2 regions of the Citrobacter portucalensis genome follow, and region 2 is predicted to be linked to the other one. Evidence: riboswitches for the same ligand, from Rfam matches in the RefSeq annotation. Region 2 holds a riboswitch; the other holds the start of a gene.
The links. Region 2 has a riboswitch for thiamine pyrophosphate ahead of thiM (hydroxyethylthiazole kinase). Riboswitches for the same ligand answer to the same signal wherever they lie in the genome.

Region 1 (8,401 bases), 2.2 Mb from region 2:
GTTGTTCGCCTTTATCCAGCAACGGCGCTAGCGCACCAGGTTCAGCAGCGAGCGGTTCAAACTTGCCGCACAGCCGCTTTTTCGCCACGCCGATCGTCGGGACATCCACCAGCAGACCAAAATGGCTGGCCACGCCCAGACGACGCGGGTGAGAAATGCCATGCCCGTCAACGAACAGCAGATCTGGCTTGTGCGAGAGCAGTTGCCAGGCGGCCATCAGCGCGGGAGTTTCACGAAAGGAGAGAAAACCGGGAATGTAGGGCATGGTGGTGGCGATACGCGCCACCTTGTATTCGACCAGTTCAAGCGTGGGATACTTCAGCAAAACCATTGCGGCTCGCGTCACTTCGCCACCCTGCTCAAACCCAACGTCCGCCCCGCCGATCAGATCCGGCGGATCGTTCTTCAGACGATCCTCGCGGATCACTGAAGAAGCCAGTTCAAGCTGCTGCGCGCGTAATGACGCGAGATCCATGATAACTCCTTAGCGGTGGTACTGTTCGGACAACCGATGTACCGCCTCCACAAAGACACCCGCATGTTCTGGCGGGACGTCCTGATGAATGCCGTGTCCCAGGTTAAAGACATGCCCTTCACCCTGACCGAATCCGGCCAGAATTGTCGCCACCTCTTCTTCGATGCGGGCTGGCGGCGCATACAGCATGGACGGATCCATATTGCCCTGGAGCGCCACTTTATGACCTACACGACGACGCGCATCGGCAATGTCAGTGGTCCAGTCGAGACCTAACGCATCACAGCCGGTTTCCGCCATCGCTTCCAGCCACTGACCACCGCCTTTGGTAAACAGCGTCACCGGTACGCGACGACCTTCGTTCTCGCGCAGCAGGCCATCAACGATTTTGTGCATGTAGTACAAAGAGAACTGCTGATAGTCGCGACCGGTCAGCACGCCACCCCAGGTGTCGAAAATCATCACCGACTGCGCACCCGCTTTGATCTGCGCGTTCAGGTACAGCGTGACGCTCTTCGCCAGCTTATCAAGCAGCAGATGCAGCGCTTTAGGATCGGCGTACATCATCTTTTTAATCACGGTGAAGGCTTTGCTGCTGCCGCCTTCAACCATGTAGGTCGCCAGCGTCCACGGACTACCGGAGAAGCCGATCAGCGGCACTTCGCCTTTCAGTTCACGGCGGATAGTACGCACCGCGTTCATCACGTACCCCAGCCCATCTTCCGGGTCAGGGATCGGCAGTTTGTCGACGTCAGCCTTGCTGGTAATCGGAGAGGTAAAGCGTGGACCTTCTCCTGCTTCAAAATACAGCCCGAGTCCCATCGCATCCGGGATCGTCAGGATATCCGAGAAGAGGATCGCGGCATCAAGTTTATAGCGACGCAGCGGCTGCAACGTGACTTCGCAGGCCAGCTCGGCATTTTTGCACAGCGCCATAAAATCGCCCGCTTCGGCACGGGTAGCTTTGTATTCCGGTAGATAGCGGCCTGCCTGGCGCATCATCCATACCGGAGTGACATCAACGGGCTGGCGCAGCAGCGCACGCAGATAACGATCGTTCTTCAGTTCGGTCATTTTTGCAGTTCCTTATTGCGTCAGTCCATCAGTGTATCACCACTCGCTCTTTACTCGTACTCAGCCCGACACATTGCCACAGTGTCTTCAATCAATCGACGCGCGACAGTACCCGGCGGGGGTAAGAGCGGTAAGTCGTCATAGCGATACCAGTTCGCTTCCAGCAGCTCTTTCGGGTCGATGACGATTTCGCCGCTATCATACTCCGCCATAAATGCGGTCATCAAAGACTGCGGGAATGGCCAGGGCTGAGAAGTGACATAGCGCAGATTTTTCACCTTAATCCCGCTTTCTTCCATAACTTCACGCGCCACCGCCTGTTCTAAGGTCTCGCCCACTTCGACAAAACCTGCCAGTACGGTATGCACGCCGTTACGATGGCGAACATGTTGGGCAAGCAGGATGGAATCATCTCGGCGAATAGCGACAATTATGCACGGGGCAATTTGCGGGTAATAACGTTCACGGCAGTGGCTACAGAGCATCGCCCACTCCGTTTTACTCGGGTGCATGGGATGGCCGCAGTAGCCGCAGAATTTATGCGAGCGATAGAACTCCGCCAGCTGTATGCCGCGTCCGGCCAGTTGAAACAGGCCAACGTCCTGGTCAATGACCTGGCGCACCGACCCCATATCGTGTCGACGCTGCTGCTGCACCAGCCAGACAGTCTCCCCTTCCCACTCGCCTATTGGCAGCGCGCGCTGACCAATCAGATCAAAACGGGCTGCGTCGCCATAAGGTAGCTCGCCATGAGGTAACCATAACTTTTGCTCATGACTGACGATCCACCAGCCGCTATCTAATTTTTCAATTATACGATCCATATCTCTTGCGCAACCTTTGCTTCACAGGCATGTTGTTTACATTATTTTTACATTTACGGGTGAGCAGTTCCTAAACACCATCTTGCGGAGTCAATCATGCTAAACCAGCTGGAAAGCCTGACGGAGCACGTCGGAGGAAGTAATAAACTGGTTGATCGCTGGCTACATGTACGTAAGCACCTGCTCGTGGCTTACTACAATCTGGTTGGCATTAAGCCTGGCAAAGAATCGTACATGCGACTCAATGAAAAGGCGCTGGATGATTTTTGTCAGAGCCTGGTCGATTACCTCTCCACCGGACACTTCAGTATTTATGAACGTATTCTCCATAAATTGGAAGGGAACGGGCAGCTTTTAAAAGCCACAAAAATTTGGCCGCTGCTGGAAGCCAATACGCAGCTGATCATGGACTACTATGACTCCAGCCTGGAAACTGCGATTGATCATGATAACTTCCTTGAATTTCAACAGGTTTTATCGGATCTCGGCGAGGCACTGGAAGCCCGATTCGTGCTGGAAGATAAGCTGATCATGCTGGTATTTGACGCAATGCACGAGAGTAACACTCTCAAACGTCATGCTTGAGATTTGCGGCATTAACGCGTAGTTTACATTCATTACCTCTTTACTGAGGTTACTTCTTGTCGGAGTGCTTATTTTCCACAGCAGCATGAGTGGAAAAGGCTGAGACCGTTAATTCGGGATCCGCGGAACCTGATCAGGTTAAAACCTGCGAAGGGAACAAGAGTCAATCTGCAATAGCATCGCCCCCGGGCGAGCTTCTCTCTTGCTTCATCCGTCGTCTGACAAGCCATATCCTTACTTTTATTTGGAATGAGCTATGTCTGCCACTACTAAACCATCACGCCGCGAACAGCGCGCTCAAGCCCAACACTTTATCGATACCCTGGAAGGGACCGCCTTCCCTAACTCAAAACGCATTTATATTACCGGTTCGCAGCCGGATATCCGCATTCCGATGCGCGAAATTCAGCTCAGCCCAACACTGACTGGCGGTAGCAAAGACAACCCGCAGTTCGAAGAGAACGAAGCCGTTCCGGTATACGACACCTCCGGACCGTATGGCGATCCTGACGTGGCGATTAACGTCCAGCAGGGTCTGGCAAAGCTGCGCCAGCCGTGGATTGCGGCGCGTAACGATAGCGAAGAATTAGACGACCGGAGTTCCGCTTATACCAAAGAACGTCTGGCCGACGATGGCCTGGACGAGCTGCGTTTCACCGGCCTGCTGACGCCAAAGCGCGCCAAAGCGGGTAAGCGAGTCACCCAACTGCACTACGCCCGCCAGGGAATAGTGACCCCGGAGATGGAGTTCATCGCCATCCGTGAAAACATGGGCCGCGAGCGCATTCGCAGTGAAGTGCTTCGCCACCAGCATCCGGGGATGAACTTTGGTGCACGCCTGCCGGAAAACATCACGCCGGAATTCGTGCGTGATGAAGTGGCCGCGGGCCGCGCGATTATTCCTGCCAACATCAACCACCCGGAATCCGAGCCGATGATTATCGGTCGCAACTTCCTGGTGAAGGTTAACGCCAACATCGGTAACTCTGCCGTCACCTCCTCCATTGAAGAAGAGGTAGAGAAGCTGGTGTGGTCGACGCGCTGGGGCGCGGACACGGTGATGGATCTCTCCACCGGTCGCTATATCCACGAAACCCGTGAGTGGATCCTGCGTAACAGTCCGGTACCGATCGGTACTGTGCCGATCTACCAGGCGCTGGAGAAGGTCAACGGGATCGCCGAAGATCTCACCTGGGAAGCCTTCCGCGACACGTTGCTGGAGCAGGCCGAACAGGGCGTCGACTACTTCACCATTCACGCGGGCGTGCTGCTGCGCTACGTGCCGATGACTGCCAAACGCCTGACCGGCATTGTCTCACGCGGCGGTTCAATTATGGCGAAATGGTGCCTTTCTCATCACAAAGAGAACTTCCTGTACGAACATTTCCGCGAGATTTGCGAAATCTGCGCCGCCTACGACGTCTCTTTGTCGCTGGGTGACGGCCTGCGCCCGGGTTCAATTCAGGATGCGAACGACGAAGCGCAGTTCTCCGAGCTGCATACGCTGGGCGAGCTGACCAAAATCGCCTGGGAATACGACGTGCAGGTGATGATAGAAGGCCCGGGTCATGTGCCCATGCATATGATCCAGCGCAACATGACCGAAGAGCTGGAGCACTGCCATGAAGCACCGTTTTACACCTTAGGGCCATTGACCACCGATATCGCACCGGGCTACGACCACTTCACTTCCGGGATCGGTGCGGCGATGATCGGCTGGTTTGGCTGCGCGATGCTGTGCTACGTCACGCCAAAAGAGCACCTCGGCCTGCCGAACAAAGAAGATGTTAAACAAGGGTTGATTACCTACAAGATTGCCGCCCATGCAGCTGACTTAGCAAAAGGTCATCCGGGCGCGCAGATCCGCGATAACGCCATGTCGAAAGCGCGCTTCGAATTCCGCTGGGAAGACCAGTTTAACCTCGCGCTCGACCCGTTCACCGCCCGTGCCTACCACGATGAAACCCTGCCACAGGAATCCGGTAAGGTCGCCCACTTCTGCTCCATGTGCGGGCCGAAGTTCTGCTCGATGAAAATCAGCCAGGAGGTTCGCGACTACGCTGCCGCACAAACGATTGAAGTCGGCATGGCAGATATGTCGGAGAACTTCCGCGCCAAAGGCGGCGAAATCTACCTCAAAAAAGAGGAGGCGTAATGTACCAGCCTGATTTCCCGACCGTGCCGTTTCGCCTCGGGCTTTACCCGGTGGTGGACAGCGTGCAATGGATTGAACGCTTGCTGCAGGCGGGCGTACGCACGATCCAACTGCGCATTAAAGATAAGCGTGATGAAGAGGTCGAAGCCGACGTTATGGCCGCCATTGAACTGGGGCGTTGCTATGACGCCCGTCTGTTTATCAACGACTACTGGCGTCTGGCAATTAAGCACCGCGCTTACGGTGTACATCTGGGCCAGGAAGACCTTGAAACCACCGACCTGAAGGCGATTCAGACGGCGGGGCTGCGCCTGGGGGTCTCCACTCACGATGATATGGAGATCGACGTCGCGCTCGCCGCTAAGCCTTCTTATATCGCGCTGGGTCATGTTTTTCCCACGCAAACCAAACAGATGCCTTCCGCCCCGCAGGGACTCACGCAACTGGCAAACCATATTGAACGATTAGCGGATTACCCGACCGTCGCCATTGGCGGTATCAGCCTTGAGCGCGCCCCGGCGGTACTGGCGACCGGCGTCGGCAGCATTGCCGTGGTCAGCGCCATTACCCAGGCGGCTGACTGGCAGGTCGCCACGGCCCAACTACTGGATATCGCGGGAGTGGGCGATGAATGACCGCGACTTTATGCGTTACAGCCGACAGATCCTGCTCGGCGATATCGCCATTGAAGGCCAGCAAAAGCTACTCGATAGCCATGTGCTGATTGTCGGTTTAGGCGGGTTAGGTTCGCCTGCCGCGCTGTATCTGGCGGGAGCAGGCATCGGAAAACTGACGCTGGTAGACGATGACGACATTCATCTGAGCAACCTGCAGCGCCAGATCCTGTTTACCACTGATGATATCGCACGTTCAAAATCGCAGGTTGCCCAGCAGCGCCTGACGCGGCTCAACCCGGATATCGAACTGGTATCGCTCCAGCAGCGACTGAAAGGCGATGCGCTTCGGCATGCGGTAGCGCGTGCCGATGTGGTGCTCGACTGTACCGATAACATGGCCACGCGCCAGGAAATTAACGCCGCCTGCGTAACGCTCAACACCCCGCTCGTCACCGCCAGCGCCGTCGGCTTTGGCGGCCAACTGATGGTGCTGACGCCCCCGTGGGAACAAGGATGTTACCGCTGCCTGTGGCCGGACGATGTAGAGCCCGAACGCAACTGCCGTACCGCCGGTATCGTCGGACCGGTTGTGGGCGTGATGGGCACCTTGCAGGCGTTGGAAGCGATTAAATTGCTCAGCGGTATTGAGACGCCCAGCGGAGAGCTACGCCTGTTTGACGGTAAAACCAGCCAGTGGCGCAGCTTCGCACTACGACGCGCCAGCGGCTGCCCGGTATGCGGAGGGCAACATGCAGATTCAGTTCAATGATGAGCCGATGCAGTGCGCCGAAGGACAAACCGTCAGTGGGCTGCTCACTGCGCTTAATCAGCTTAAACCGGGCGCGGCGCTGGCGCTCAATCAGCAGATCCTCCCGCGCGAGCAGTGGGAGCAGCAAATCGTGCAGGAAGGCGACCAGATCCTGCTTTTTCAGGTTATTGCAGGGGGTTGATATGTTACGTATTGCCGACAAAACGTTTGATTCGCATCTGTTCACCGGCACCGGAAAATTTGCTTCATCGCAGCTGATGGTCGAGGCGATTCGCGCCTCCGGCAGCCAACTGGTAACGCTGGCCATGAAGCGCGTGGATTTACGTCAGCACAACGATGCCATTCTGGCGCCGCTGGTAGAAGCTGGTGTGACGCTGTTGCCCAACACTTCGGGGGCAAAAACTGCTGAAGAGGCGATTTTTGCTGCCCAGTTAGCGCGTGAAGCGCTGGGCACAAACTGGCTGAAATTAGAAATCCACCCGGACGCCCGCTGGCTGTTACCCGATCCAATCGAAACATTGAAAGCCGCAGAAGCACTGGTGAAAAAGGGCTTCGTGGTACTGCCTTACTGTGGCGCAGATCCGGTGCTGTGCAAACGGCTGGAAGAAGTAGGCTGTTCTGCAGTCATGCCGCTCGGCGCGCCCATCGGTTCTAATCAGGGGCTGGAAACCAAAGCGATGCTGGAGATTATTATCCAACAGGCGACCGTGCCGGTGGTGGTTGATGCAGGCATCGGCGTCCCCAGCCACGCCACGCAGGCGCTGGAAATGGGTGCCGACGCGGTGTTGGTCAATACGGCAATCGCGGTAGCCGACAGCCCGGTGATGATGGCAACCGCCTTCCGTCTGGCCGTTGAAGCTGGCTTGCTGGCACGCCAGGCGGTACCAGGAAGCAAAAGTTCGCAGGCAAGTCCCACCAGCCCGTTAACCGGATTCCTGGAGGCCTTCGCATGAAAACGTTCAGCGACCGCTGGCGACAGCTGGACTGGGACGACATCCGCCTGCGTATCAACGGTAAAACCGCCGCTGACGTGGAGCGCGCCCTCAACGCTTCGCATCTTAGTCGCGACGATCTGATGGCATTGCTCTCTCCTGCCGCCGCCGATTATCTGGAGCCGCTGGCGCAGCGGGCGCAGAAGCTCACCCGTCAGCGTTTTGGTAACACGGTGAGCTTTTACGTGCCGTTGTATCTCTCCAACCTTTGCGCCAACGACTGCACCTACTGCGGTTTTTCGATGAGCAACCGTATCAAACGTAAAACGCTGGACGAAGATGAGATAATACGGGAGTGTGCGGCTATCCGTGAGCTGGGTTTTGAGCATCTGCTGCTGGTCACCGGTGAACATCAGGCAAAAGTGGGGATGGATTACTTTCGTCGCCATTTGCCTGCCATTCGCCGCCAGTTCGCCTCTTTACAGATGGAGGTACAGCCGTTGTCAGAGGCTGAATATGCAGAGCTGAAGACGCTGGGGCTGGATGGCGTGATGGTGTATCAGGAGAGTTATCATGAGGCAACTTACGCTCGTCACCATTTAAAAGGGAAAAAGCAGGATTTCTTCTGGCGCCTGGAAACGCCGGACAGGCTGGGCCGCGCAGGGATCGACAAAATCGGTCTTGGCGCGTTGATTGGTTTGTCCGACAGCTGGCGGGTTGATTGCTATATGGTGGCTGAACATCTGCTATGGATGCAGCAGCATTACTGGCAGAGCCGTTACTCTATCTCCTTCCCTCGCCTGCGCCCATGCACCGGAGGCGTTGAGCCTGCATCGATCATGGATGAGCGACAGTTGGTCCAGACCATTTGCGCGTTTCGTTTACTGGCGCCAGAAATTGAGCTGTCGCTCTCCACCCGCGAATCGCCATGGTTTCGTGACCATGTGATCCCGTTGGCGATCAACAACGT
Region 2 (8,401 bases):
CAACGACGGCCTGCTGCAACTGCGCATTTTCACCGGCGAAGAACTACTGCCAGGACTGCTTTCGGCGTTAACGCAATCCGAAGACAACCCTAACATTATTGACGGCGCATCGTCGTGGTTTGATATCCGCGCCCCACACGAAATTACCTTTAATCTCGATGGTGAACCACTCAGCGGACAAGAGTTTCATATTGAAATCCTGCCCGCTGCGCTACGTTGCAGACTGCCGCCAGGTTGTCCGCTATTGCGCTAACCCAACGACAATCCGAGGATCAGGCAATAGTAACTTTGCTGTCCAGATAAACGTCCTGTACGGCGTTAATCAACTTAACGCCGTCGGCCATGGTTTTCTTGAACGCTTTACGCCCCAGAATCAGCCCCATACCACCCGCACGTTTGTTAATAACCGCCGTACGTACTGCATCGCTCAGGTCGGTGTCGCCGCCGGCCGCCCCGCCAGAGTTAATTAACCCGGCGCGCCCCATATAACAGTTCGCCAGTTGGTAACGCACCAGGTCAATTGGATTCTCGCTGGTCAACTTGGTATAGACGCGATCGTCGGTGTAGCCAAAATTAACCGCTTTATACCCGCCGTTATTTTCCGCCATTTTCTGCTTAACGATATCCGCTCCGATAGTGGCAGCCAGATGGTTAGCCTGCCCGGTAAGATCGGCGGAAACATGGTAATCGACACCATCTTTTTTAAACGCGGAGTTACGCAGATACGCCCACAGCACGGTAACCATACCCAACTCATGGGCGCGCTCAAACGCTGCTGAAATCTCTTCAATCTGGCGGCGAGATTCCTCAGAACCGAAATAGATAGTTGCCCCTACCGCAACCGCACCCATATTGAACGCCTGCTCTACGCTGGCATACAGCGTCTGGTCAAAGGTATTCGGATAGCTGAGCGTTTCGTTGTGGTTAATTTTAACGAGGAACGGGATACGGTGCGCGTAGCGGCGGGAGACAGAAGCCAGCACACCGTAAGTTGATGCCACGCAGTTGCACCCTGCTTCGATAGCCAACTCCACAATATTCTTCGGATCAAAGTACAGCGGGTTAGCGGCAAACGAAGCCCCAGCAGAATGCTCTACCCCCTGATCCACCGGTAGGATTGACAGATACCCTGTCCCGGCAAGCCGCCCCGTGTTATACAGCGCCTGCATATTACGCAGCACGGCAGGCGGCCGGTTGTTATCCACCATTACGCGATCGACGTAATCATGTCCAGGCAGGTAAAGTTGGTCAGAAGGAATGGTCATACAACGATGCTGTAAAAGGCTGTCGGCATCTTTGCCAAGCAACTGCGCAATATCAGTCATAGCTATGCTCCCGTAAGTTCCGGTTTAAAACCGGAATATGGATTGTCCTGACCCGCCTTTTTGCGGGCAGCATTAAGCCTGGTACCGACTGCGCTTTTTTTCCATCTTTAGCGCACTTTTCAGCAACTTCTGCTGGCTCGATTCAGGAAAAAATAATGTTAAGACGGTCAAAGTTTAATCTCAAAGGTATTTTAAAGGTATTGTTGAATGGTACTATCAGCGCGTACCTTACCTGTCATGAAGGATTTAAAGATGAAAACTACAGTTAAGCTGTCGTTCATGATGTTTGTAGAGTGGTTTATCTGGGGCGCCTGGTTTGTACCACTGTGGCTGTGGCTGAGTAAAAGTGGCTTTAGTGCCGGAGAGATCGGCTGGTCCTACGCCTGCACAGCCATTGCAGCGATCCTGTCGCCCATTCTGGTCGGTTCAATCACTGATCGCTTTTTCTCCGCGCAAAAAGTGCTGGCGGTGTTGATGTTCATCGGCGCTATTCTGATGTACTTCGCCGCCCAGCAAACCACCTTTAGCGGATTCTTCCCTCTGTTACTGGCCTATTCGTTGACCTATATGCCGACGATTGCGCTGACCAACAGTATTGCTTTTGCCAACGTACCGGATGTTGAACGTGATTTCCCGCGCATCCGCGTGATGGGGACCATTGGCTGGATTGCCTCCGGTTTGGCCTGCGGTTTCTTACCGCAAATGCTTGGCTATAACGACATCTCACCCACCAATATTCCCCTGCTTATCACTGCCGGAAGCTCCGCATTGTTAGGCGTTTTTGCCTTCTTTTTACCGGATACGCCGCCAAAAAGTACCGGCAAAATGGATTTCAAAGTTATGCTGGGTCTGGATGCGCTGATCCTGCTGCGCGATAAGAACTTCCTCGTCTTCTTCTTTTGCTCTTTCCTGTTTGCGATGCCACTGGCGTTCTATTACATCTTCGCCAACGGCTATCTGACAGAAGTCGGAATGAAAAACGCCACCGGCTGGATGACACTGGGCCAATTCTCTGAAATCTTCTTTATGCTGGCGCTACCGTTTTTCACCAAACGCTTTGGCATTAAAAAGGTATTATTGCTTGGTCTTATTACTGCGGCGATCCGCTACGGATTTTTCGTTTACGGCGGTGCGGAAGAATATTTCACTTACGCCCTGCTGTTTCTCGGCATTCTGCTGCACGGCGTCAGTTACGACTTCTATTACGTCACGGCTTACATCTATGTCGATAAAAAAGCGCCGGTCCACATGCGCACCGCAGCGCAAGGGCTTATCACCCTCTGCTGTCAGGGGTTCGGCAGCCTGCTCGGTTACCGTCTGGGCGGCGTGATGATGGAAAAAATGTTTGCTTATCAGGAACCGGTTAATGGTCTCACCTTTAACTGGGCTGGCATGTGGGGATTTGGCGCGGTCATGATTGCCGTCATTGCCGTGATGTTTATGATTTTCTTTCGCGAATCAGACAAAGAAATCACCGCCATTAAGGTGGACGATCGCGATGTAGCGTTGAAACAAGGGGAAGTAAAATGAAAGCAGAACGTATTCTCGGTGCTCTTTATGGGCAGGCGTTAGGGGATGCGATGGGCATGCCGTCGGAACTGTGGCCAAGAACCCGGGTTAAAGCACACTTCGGTTGGATCGACCGTTTTTTGCCCGGCCCTGCGGAAAATAATGCCGCCTGCTATTTTAACCAGGCGGAGTTCACTGATGACACGTCCATGGCACTGTGTCTGGCAGATGCCCTGCTTGAGTGCGACGGCGAAATTGTGCCAGACGTTATTGGTCACAATATTCTGGCCTGGGCCGAGCAGTTTGATGCTTTTAATAAAAACGTGCTTGGCCCGACCTCGAAAATTGCGTTGAACGCTATTCGTGACGGTAAACCAGTCGCCGAACTGGAAAACAACGGCGTGACCAATGGCGCGGCAATGCGCGTTTCCCCGCTGGGATGCCTGCTGCCCGCCCGCGATCTTGATGCCTTTATCGATGATGTGGCACTGGCCTCCAGCCCAACGCATAAATCGGATCTGGCTATCGCGGGAGCCGTTGTCGTCGCGTGGGCGGTATCGCGCGCCATCGACGGAGGAAAATGGTCAGAGATTGCCGACGCGCTACCTGCCATTGCCCTGCGTGCGCAGCAAAAACGAATCACCACCTTTAGCGCATCGCTTTGTGCACGCCTTGAACTGGCGCTGAAAATCGTCCGTAACGCCGACGGCGTCGAGTCCGCCAGCGAGCAGTTGTATCAGGTTGTGGGGGCAGGAACCAGCACCATTGAGTCCGTTCCTTGCGCTATCGCCATGGTTGAGCTGGCACAGACCGATCCTAACCGCTGCGCCATTTTGTGCGCTAACCTCGGCGGCGATACCGACACCATCGGGGCGATGGCAACCGCCATTTGTGGTGCATTACACGGCGTGAGCGCGATCAACCCAGCATTGAAGCAGGAGTTGGATGCGGTGAATCAGCTGGACTTTACCCACTACGCCAACGGGTTAATGCGACTGCGCGAGCAGCGGGAGGCGCTATGAGCAACACGCATCTGCAACAACTTCTCTCGCAGTTACGTACACAGCGGCCAGTAACGGTGGTGGGTGCGGCGGTGATTGATGTCATTGCCGATGCGTATGCCCTCCCCTGGCGCGGCTGTGACATCGAGCTCAAGCAGCAAGGTGTTAACGTTGGCGGCTGCGCACTCAATATCGCCGTCACGCTTAAGCGTTTAGGTATCGATGCCTGCAATGCTCTACCACTGGGCCAGGGAGTGTGGGCCGACATTATCCGCAACCGGATGGCAAAAGAGGGACTGCACAGCCGGATCGACAATGCCGAAGGCGATAACGGCTGGTGTCTGGCGCTGGTGGAGCCGGATGGCGAGCGTACCTTTATGTCTTTTAGCGGCGTTGAGAATCAGTGGAATGCCGCCTGGCTGGCACAGCTGGATATCCCGCGTCATAGCCTGGTGTATCTTTCGGGTTATCAGCTAGCGTCCCCGTGCGGTGAATTGCTGGTGCAGTGGCTGGAAGGTCTGGAAGAGGTGACACCGTTTATCGATTTTGGCCCGCGCATCGGCGACATTCCCGAGCCCTTACTGGCAAGAATTATGGCCTGTCGTCCGCTGGTTTCCCTCAATCGCCAGGAGGCGGAAATTGCTGCCGAGCGGTTTGCATTGAGTCAGGATGTGGAAGGTTTTGGCGCAGAATGGGTGCAGCGTTTCACCGCACCGCTGGTCGTGCGGCACGATAAAGACGGCGCATGGTATTTCAGCGCACAGACATCCGGCTGCGTACCGGCATTTGCAACGGCGGTCGTTGATACTATCGGCGCAGGTGACAGCCACGCTGGCGGCATGCTGGCTGGGCTGGCATCTGGCTGGACGCTGGCCGACTCAGTGCTGTTAGGTAACGCGGTGGCGTCCTGGGTAGTTGGGCATCGCGGCGGCGATTGCGCCCCGTCACGCGAGGAGCTACTCCTCGCACACAAAAACGTATAGATCGCTACGACAGTAACTGATGCTGTATTCAATAGGCCGTTGCTGCTGGTCAAGCGCTACCTGCTTGATCACCAGTACCGGCACTTTGCTATCCATTTGAATGTGCGCCTGGAACTCTGCGTCAGGCATTCTGGCGCTAACACGTGAGCGCGTACGCTGCGGGAAAATATGCTGGCTACGAAAATAGTCATACAGCGAAACACCGATGGCATCCACGTCATGAATTAGATGTGCGGGTACCCAGGACTCTTCAATAGAGACTGCGTCTTCGTCAACGTAACGAATGCGTTTGAGCAGGAAAACATCACTCCCTGCGACAACAGCCAACTGCTGTGCCACCTCTTCCGGGCAAGGCACAATTCTTTTGTTAACCCACAAAGTATCCGGTTTTTTACCGCGCAACACCACCTGCTGAGAAAAACCGCGCGCTTCTTTAAGCGAATACTCGAAGATATTGTTAATTTGCGTTCCGTAACCGCGGGCACGTGTTACTACACCTTCTTCTTCCAGGGCCTGCATCGCCTTACGTACCGTAATCCGAGAAACGCCGGTCAACTGGCTGAGGTCGCGCTCGCCGGGCAGGATATTGCCGTGCTCCAGGATCCCACTGCGCACAGCATTCTTCACCGTCTGCGCAAATTTCATATACAGCGGCGTGTTATCCGCCGCTGAAATACGTTCATTCAGTTGTGCGATAAGCTGGGTATGCGCTTGTTCCATTTATCTTTTTCCTGGCCGCCGTTTCTGCAGCCAGTATACCCATTACCACCACGCGTGGAAATGATGCACCGGACCGATTCCTTCGCCAACTTCCAGCGTGTCGGCCTGTGCCAGCGCCGCTGAAAGCCACAGTTTGGCTTCCTGTACGGTATCGGCCCAGCTGTTATGGCGCGGACGCAGGGCTGCCAACGCCGCCGATAGCGTACAACCGGTGCCATGGGTGTTTTTGGTCATCACCCTTGGTGCGGTAAAACGCTGCTCACCATCGCGCGTAAAGAGCCAGTCGGGGCTTTGCGCATCATCCAGATGACCGCCCTTCATCAACACTGCCTCGCAGCCCAGCGCCCGTAGCGCCCTTCCCTGCTCTAACATCTCCTGCTCAGTTTGCGCATGCGATGCCCCGAGCAGTGCAGCAGCTTCGGGTAAATTAGGGGTGATAATCGAAACCTGCGGCAACAAACGGGTACGCAACGTTTCTACCGCCGAGGGCGACAGCAACGGATCGCCGCTTTTCGCCAACATCACCGTGTCCAGCACCACATTTTGTACCCGATGGCGACGTAAACGTTCGGCAACAGCTTCGACAATGTCCGTCTCAGCCAACATACCGATTTTAGTCGTATCAATACGCACATCATTGAACACAGAATCCAACTGCGCGGCGACAAAATCAGGTTCAATGCGATACACCGACTGCACCCCACGCGTATTTTGCGCCACCAGCGCCGTGATAACGGAACAGCCGTAAGCGCCCAGCGCCGAGAAGGTTTTTAAATCAGCCTGAATACCCGCGCCACCGCTTGGGTCGGTTCCAGCGATCGTTAATGCGTTAATCCGTTTCATGCTTGCTCCTGGGCATTCAGGTTATAGAGGGCGTCGAGAAATGCCGGGACAAAGCTACCCGGTCCGTTTGATTGCCCGGTGGCGATTTGCCCGGCCTGTTTCATCCAGCTACAGGCGGAGGCGACGTTATCAAGTCGGTCACCACGTAAAGCGCAACTGGCCGCAACAACCGCTGAAAGAGCACATCCGGTGCCCACCACGCGAGTCATCAACGGGTCACCACCGTCCACGCAAACGGTACGCTGACCATCGGTGACGTAATCCACTTCGCCGGTCACCACGACAATGGTCCCAATCTGACGAGCCAGCGCCTGCGCTGCCGGAAGCGCAGCGACAGCCGTATCGGTTGTATCCACGCCGCGTCCCCCACCGTTCATGCCGGCCAGAGCAAGTATTTCCGAAGCGTTGCCACGAATAGCAGCAGGCTGTAGTGACAATAATTCCAGGCAGAAGCGGCGGCGAAACTCAAGCGCGCCTACGGCAACGGGATCGAGCGTCCACGGGGTTTTAGCATGATGAGCCTGCTTAACTGCGGCACGCATCGCCGCGGCCCGTTCCCGAGTTAAGGTGCCGACATTAACCAGCAACGCACTGGCAATAGCGGCGAATTGGCTGGCTTCCTCAGGCTCGATCACCATCGCAGGCGATGCGCCCAGCGCCAGTAACGTATTGGCAGTAAAGCTTTGCACGACCTCATTGGTCATACAGTGTGTGAGCGGGGATAAGTTTCTAAATTGGTGCAAAGTGTGAGCCGCGAGCGCGCGGCTGTGCAGGTCAGGCTGCATTGTTCAGCTCCTGCCCGCGCGAAGAAGGGACACGAGCAGTGTCAGACTTCCCTACGCTGGCATTATCCAGATCAGGTGGTACGGGTATTTCTCAGCCTTCACCAGAAGGGCACCCCGAGTCGTTGAAACACAAACGTAATACGCTGGTTTCAGTAACAGGATACTGCCTGTGCTTAACGATGTAAATTGGCGCACTCCCCACTCCCGCAGTGAAACTACTGGTCAAGGTTGCTGCAATTCTGTACTTTCATTTACACTTTTTACGAAATGACTGGAGTGATCACAAAATAGTGCTTGTCAGACATCCTGTATGCCAGGAATGATACATGACTGATTTTGATGACCCGAAGAGGTAGAGAGGATGGGTATGAAGAATAAAATGTTGCTGGGTGCACTTCTGCTTGCAAGCAGCGTCGTCTGGGCCGCACCAGCTGCAACAGCTGCCCCCACCGGTATCGATAAGTATGAACTGAGCAGCTTTATTGCTGACTTCACCCATTTCAAACCCGGTGACAAGGTTCCACCACTGTATCTCACCGAAGAATACACCATTAAACAGTGGAATCTGCGCAACCTGCCCGCACCGACAGCAGGCACCCACTGGACCTACATGGGCGGCGCATATGTGCTGGTCAACGATGCCGATGCTAAGATCATTAAAGCCTACGACGGCGAGATTTTTTATCATCGATAAAAAAACGCACCCAGTATAGTTGGGTGCGTAAACTTCTTGCTTTACTTACTTTTTAATTATAGTCAATAACGACCTTTACCCGACTCATTGTTTCTCCCGCAGTGACTTTCCCTGCATACGTTCTGGTGCGGGCGTAAATATTGATTGGTACTATATTCGCTTTCACATCGCCAGATCGATACAGGTTACTTCTGCCATAACCAATACTCGTTGAACCGTCCATTGATAACTGAAATCCTACCGACCCTGCGCTATTCGCCGCAGTACCATAATCGTTGGTCAGGGTCATTGAATCCTCCGCCAATGGACTCATCGGTTCAAAATAAAATAACAGATTATCAGGCGTAAACTTCAGATTCCCAGCCCCACTGGCCTGACAGGTGAATATTACCGGGTGAAGCTCAAATTTTTTCTTATCAAGATCATTAATATTTATCCTTCCCAGATCAATTTCCTGATTACCAAAATAGCAGGTTGTGATATCGACCATAATCGTGACATTTAAATTATAATTTAATTTTTTTGAACTACAGTTATTCTC

Region 1: it holds a riboswitch for thiamine pyrophosphate, as region 2 does, so the genes downstream of both, thiC (phosphomethylpyrimidine synthase ThiC) here and thiM (hydroxyethylthiazole kinase) in region 2, are expected to answer to the same signal.

What each region holds. Positions count from the first base shown of each region.
Region 1 covers NZ_CP092466.1:4,807,585-4,815,985, forward strand. The annotation lists gene nfi (deoxyribonuclease V) at 1-475, opposite strand, end outside; gene hemE (uroporphyrinogen decarboxylase) at 485-1,549, opposite strand; gene nudC (NAD(+) diphosphatase) at 1,600-2,373, opposite strand; gene LY264_RS23195 (Rsd/AlgQ family anti-sigma factor) at 2,470-2,958, shown strand; TPP riboswitch at 3,009-3,131, shown strand; gene thiC (phosphomethylpyrimidine synthase ThiC) at 3,215-5,113, shown strand; gene thiE (thiamine phosphate synthase) at 5,113-5,748, shown strand; gene LY264_RS23210 (HesA/MoeB/ThiF family protein) at 5,741-6,499, shown strand; gene thiS (sulfur carrier protein ThiS) at 6,480-6,680, shown strand; gene thiG (thiazole synthase) at 6,682-7,452, shown strand; gene thiH (2-iminoacetate synthase ThiH) at 7,449-8,401, shown strand, end outside.
Region 2 covers NZ_CP092466.1:1,837,080-1,845,480, reverse strand. The annotation lists gene yegS (lipid kinase YegS) at 1-253, shown strand, start outside; gene fbaB (class I fructose-bisphosphate aldolase) at 273-1,325, opposite strand; gene LY264_RS08830 (nucleoside permease) at 1,578-2,855, shown strand; gene LY264_RS08825 (ADP-ribosylglycohydrolase family protein) at 2,852-3,856, shown strand; gene LY264_RS08820 (PfkB family carbohydrate kinase) at 3,853-4,818, shown strand; gene LY264_RS08815 (GntR family transcriptional regulator) at 4,792-5,538, opposite strand; gene thiD (bifunctional hydroxymethylpyrimidine kinase/phosphomethylpyrimidine kinase) at 5,581-6,381, opposite strand; gene thiM (hydroxyethylthiazole kinase) at 6,378-7,166, opposite strand; TPP riboswitch at 7,198-7,293, opposite strand; gene LY264_RS08800 (RcnB family protein) at 7,528-7,860, shown strand; gene LY264_RS08795 (fimbrial protein) at 7,913-8,401, opposite strand, start outside.